2 regions of the Janthinobacterium sp. J1-1 genome follow, and region 2 is predicted to be linked to the other one. Evidence: riboswitches for the same ligand, from Rfam matches in the RefSeq annotation. Region 2 holds a riboswitch; the other holds the start of a gene.
What was found. Region 2 has a riboswitch for thiamine pyrophosphate ahead of Q8L25_RS14440 (TonB-dependent siderophore receptor). Riboswitches for the same ligand answer to the same signal wherever they lie in the genome.
Positions count from the first base shown of each region.

Region 1: another riboswitch for thiamine pyrophosphate. It lies ahead of thiC (phosphomethylpyrimidine synthase ThiC); the one in region 2 lies ahead of Q8L25_RS14440 (TonB-dependent siderophore receptor).

Region 1 is NZ_CP132339.1:1,138,523-1,140,981, forward strand. Features, by position in the region: gene Q8L25_RS05130 (response regulator) at 1-591, shown strand, start outside; gene Q8L25_RS05135 (hypothetical protein) at 630-881, shown strand; TPP riboswitch at 934-1,048, shown strand; gene thiC (phosphomethylpyrimidine synthase ThiC) at 1,131-2,459, shown strand, end outside.
Region 2 is NZ_CP132339.1:3,190,921-3,193,379, forward strand. Features, by position in the region: gene Q8L25_RS14440 (TonB-dependent siderophore receptor) at 1-1,464, opposite strand, end outside; TPP riboswitch at 1,548-1,645, opposite strand; gene Q8L25_RS14445 (ISAs1 family transposase) at 1,815-2,459, shown strand, end outside.

The sequences.
Region 1 (2,459 bases), 2.1 Mb from region 2:
ATGGAAGGCTTGCGCGACATCGAGGCGGGCAGTTACCTGCCGGTACTGGTGATCACCGCCCAGCCCGGCCACAAGCTGCGCGCGCTGCAGGCCGGCGCCAAGGATTTCGTCGCCAAGCCCTTCGACCTGGTGGAAGTCAAAACCCGCATCCACAATATGCTGGAAGTGCGCCTGCTGTACCAGAAGCTGGCCGACTACAACAGGTCGCTGGAACAGGCGGTGCAGGAGCGTACGGCCGAGCTGCGCGAGAGCGAAGCGCGCTTCCAGCGCTTTACGGAACTGTCGTCGGACTGGTACTGGGAACAGGATGCGGCAGGCAACCTGACACGCTTTTCCGGCCCGGTGGCCGAGATGCTGGGCATCGGCAGCGAAGACGAACCGCAGCGCTGGAACGCCGCCGAGCGCGCCCTGCTCGACGAAAAAATCGCCGCGCGCGAACCATTTTTGGATTTTATCTACAGCCGCCAGAATGCGGACGGCGGCATGCAATACCTGCAGGTCAGCGGCGAACCGATGTTCGACCATGGCAGCCGCTTTGTCGGCTATCGCGGGATCGGACTCGATATTACGGCGCGCCAGCAAAAAAGCTGATTTATACTGGCTGCTGTTCATTACAGTCCAGTTAAATCATGACCGACAAATCTCCCTCCTACTGGTTCCCCGCCAAGACCTATGGCTTCGGCTGGGGCTTGCCCATCACCTGGCAGGGCTGGCTGGTGTTCATCAGCGCGCTGGCGCTGCTGGCCGGCGGCGCGGTGCTGTTTCCGCCAACCCAGGTGCCGGTCGCCTATGTCATCTACGAAGTGGTGATCGTTGCCTTGCTGGTCGGCATATGCTGGTGGAAGGGCGAGCCGCCGCAATGGCGCTGGGGCAAGAAATAATCATCTGGCCGCGCGACCTGAAACGCGTATAATTGGCCCGCTGCCGCAAGGCGGCAAACGCTAGGGGTCCTGCTCTTTGCTGTGGAAACACGGTGAAGCGCGGGTGAGAAATACCCTCCGAACCTGATCTGGATAATGCCAGCGAAGGGAAGCTTTAGGATGAACGCACCCGCTTTTATCGCGTGCGCGCAGCCGAACCTCCTTAGCTGGCTCCAGGCTTATACACAGCCAGCTAGCCAAGGAGCCAAAATGAACGCCAATCCGAAATTTCTTTCCGCCACCGCCACGGTCGACGAGGCCGCGATCGCGCCGCTGCCCAATTCACGCAAGATCTATGTACAGGGCAGCCGGCCCGACATCCGCGTGCCGATGCGCGCCATCAGCCAGTCCGATACGGAAGCGTCGTTCGGCGGCGAGAAAAATCCGCCCATCTACGTTTACGATACGTCGGGTCCGTACACCGACCCGGACGTCGCCATCGATATCCGCTCGGGCCTCGATACGCCGCGCCTGCCGTGGATACTCGAACGCGCCGACACGGAAGAGCTGCCGGGCCCGACCTCCGACTACGGCATCGCCCGCCTGGCCGACCCGAAACTGGCCGAGCTGCGCTTCAACCTGCACCGCAAGCCGCGCCGCGCCCTGGCCGGCAGGAACGTCACGCAGATGCATTACGCGCGGCAAGGCATCATCACGCCGGAAATGGAATTCGTCGCCATCCGCGAAAACATGCGCCGGCAGCAATACCTGGAAGAGCTGAAGTCTTCCGGACCGATGGGCGAGCGCATGGCCGAGATGATGGGCCGCCAACACCCGGGGCAGTCGTTCGGCGCCAGCATTCCGGCCGAGATCACGGCCGAATTCGTGCGCGAGGAAATCGCCCGTGGCCGCGCCATCATCCCCGCCAATATCAACCACCCGGAAGTCGAGCCGATGATTATCGGGCGCAATTTTCTGGTGAAAATCAACGCCAATATCGGCAACTCGGCCGTCACCTCGTCGATCGGCGAGGAAGTGGAAAAGATGACCTGGGCCATCCGCTGGGGCGGCGACAATGTGATGGATCTGTCGACCGGCAAGCATATCCATGAAACGCGCGAGTGGATCGTGCGCAACAGCCCGGTGCCGATCGGTACCGTGCCGATCTACCAGGCGCTGGAAAAGGTCAACGGCAAGGCCGAGGACCTGACCTGGGAGATTTTCCGCGACACCCTGATCGAGCAGGCCGAGCAGGGCGTCGACTACTTCACCATCCACGCCGGCGTGCTGCTGCGCTATGTGCCGCTGACAGCCAAGCGCCTGACCGGCATCGTTTCGCGCGGCGGCTCGATCATGGCCAAGTGGTGCCTGGCGCATCACCAGGAGTCGTTCCTGTACACGCATTTCGAAGAGATCTGCGAGATCATGAAGGCGTATGACGTGTCGTTTTCGCTTGGCGACGGCTTGCGCCCCGGTTCCATCTACGACGCCAATGACGAAGCGCAGCTGGGAGAACTGAAGACTCTGGGCGAGCTGACGCAGATCGCCTGGAAGCACGATGTACAGGTGATGATCGAAGGCCCCGGCCATGTGCCGATG
Region 2 (2,459 bases):
CAGCGCCAGGTTCGGCAATAAAAAGGCGTGCTTGGCGCGCACTTCGGCCACGCTCGGATCGGCCTTCAGCACATACTGAAAACCGTCGACATCGATATGGCGCAGGCCCGCATGCAGCTTCCAGTTCGGCGACAGGCTGATAATGTCCTGCACAAACACGGAATTTTCCTTGTCGTTGCGCGTGACGCGCACAGGACCCGAGGTCAGGCCGGTCGGGCTGACGATGACCGGATGGTAGATGTTGCTGACGTTGCCATCCAGCGTTTCGTAGGTATACAGGCCGGCGCGGTCCTTGCGGCGGAAGGTGGCCACGCCCGCCGTGAATTCATGGCGCAGGCTGCCGGTGGCGAACTTGCCCTGAATCATGGCTTGCGCGCTCAGCGGCTTCTTGGTTTCGCCCAGGCTGCGGTAGTCGTACACGTCGTAATCGCCATTGCCGCAGAAGCCAGGATACAGGCCCTGTGCGCCGCAGCCATACGGAAACGCCGTGTAGTCGTCGCGCTTGAACGAGTGCTGGTTGGCGCTGATGGTGGCATGCCAGTTGTCGTCGAAGGCGTACTGGAAGCGCAGGCCGATGTTGCTGGTGATGGTGTCGACCGGGCGCGTCCATGGCTGCAGGTTGAGCAGGGTGTCGGCACTGACGCCGGTCGGCAGGGTGGTGTTGTTCAGCAGCTGGAAGCCGGGGGCGGTGACCTGCGATTTGTCTTGGTAGTCGGCGTCCAGCTGCAGCAGTGCCTGCGGCGAAATTTGCCAGTCGAACGCGCCCGAGATGAACTTGCGGTTGCCGTCGGCGCCCTTGATGTAGGAACGCAGCCGTTCGGCGGCCACGTTGACGCGGTAGCCGAAACGCGTGTCTTCCAGGCGTCCGCCCAGGTCGACGGCGCCATACACGGTGCCGCGCTCGCGCGCTTCGACGGTGACGGTGCGCAATGGCGCATTGGTGGGGCGCTTGACGATAAAGTCGATCACGCCGCCTGGCGCCGCCATGCCGGCTTGCAGCCCTGCCAGGCCTTTCAGCACTTCGATGCGTTCCTTGTTTTCCAGCGGAATTTGCGTGTCGCCCGGAATCGCGATGCCGTCCTTGCGGTAGCTGGAATTGTTGTCGAGCTTGAAGCCGCGGATCGAGAACTGTTCGGCATAGCCGACCGCGTTGTAGGCGTCGTTGATGCTGGCGTCGAGGCGCACGGCGTCGCTGGTATTGCGGATCTGCAGGTCCTGCATGGTCTGCTGCGAAATGACGGTGACGGCGGCCGGCGTTTGCAGCAGCGGTGCGTCGGCAAAGCCGCCGACGCCGGCGCGTTTCGCGTTGGGTACCTTGCTGGCGGTAACGATCACTTCGGCCATGCTGGACGGGGTATCGACAGCATCGGTGGCATTGGCGGCGTCAAACGCAAAGGCCGGCGTGGCAAATGCTTGCGCGATGGCCAGGGTCAAAATAGAAACAGACAGATTCGGTGTGGACATGATTGCTCGTGGTTCAAGCCGCTTCAAGAAGAGAACGGCAGGCTGCTTGTTCGGCTGGCGCCAACGCAGGAGCTATCAAAGGAGGGAGGTACTTTGCGCTTTCCTTCGCTGGCATTATCCAGATCAGGTACGAAGGGTATATCTCACCCGGATAACAGCTCCAGGACCCCTAGCGAATTGGTAGCTTAACATGAACCGCCGCCCGCTGTCTGCCAGGCTGGCGCTTTTACCAGGGCGATTGCATGAAGCATCAGTGCTTGGTGTGGCCGTAGGTCGAAAATATTGCTTGTAAACGCATTGAGAAAGGCGTTTACTTTCGATATTTGGACGGACAAATGGCAAATGAACCAATCTCGTTGGTGGCGGCATTCGATGACTTGAGCGACCCGCGTGGGCGTCAATGTCCGTATCGACTCGACGAGTTGCTGCTGGCGGCGATCTGCGCAGTCATCAGCGGCGCGGAGAGTTGGACGGCGGTTGTCGAATGGAGCGAAACAAAGCTCGACTGGCTGCGCCAACAGCTGCCCTTTGCCAACGGCATCGCCTCGCACGACACCTTCGGGCGGGTGTTTTCGCTGCTCGATGCGACGCAGTTCGAGGCATGTTTCGTCAGATGGATGGGGACGATGTGCCCGGCGCTGCCGGGGCAGCACATTGCCATCGACGGCAAGTGCGTGCGCGGCTCCCATGATGGCAAACACAGCGCGATTCATCTGGTGTCGGCATGGAGCAGCGCCAGTGGCTTGACGCTGGGGCAAGTGAGGACCGCCGACAAGAGCAACGAGATCACCGCGATCCCTCAATTGCTGGCCACGCTGGACATCAAGGGCGCCGTCATCACGATAGATGCGATGGGGTGCCAGCATGATGTCGCCGCCAAGATTGTCGCTGGCGGCGCCGACTATGTGCTGGGGGTAAAGGATAACCAACCCAGTCTGGCCGAAGCGATACGGTTGTGGTTCGATGCCGCCGAGGCGGGTACCTTGGATCGTCCG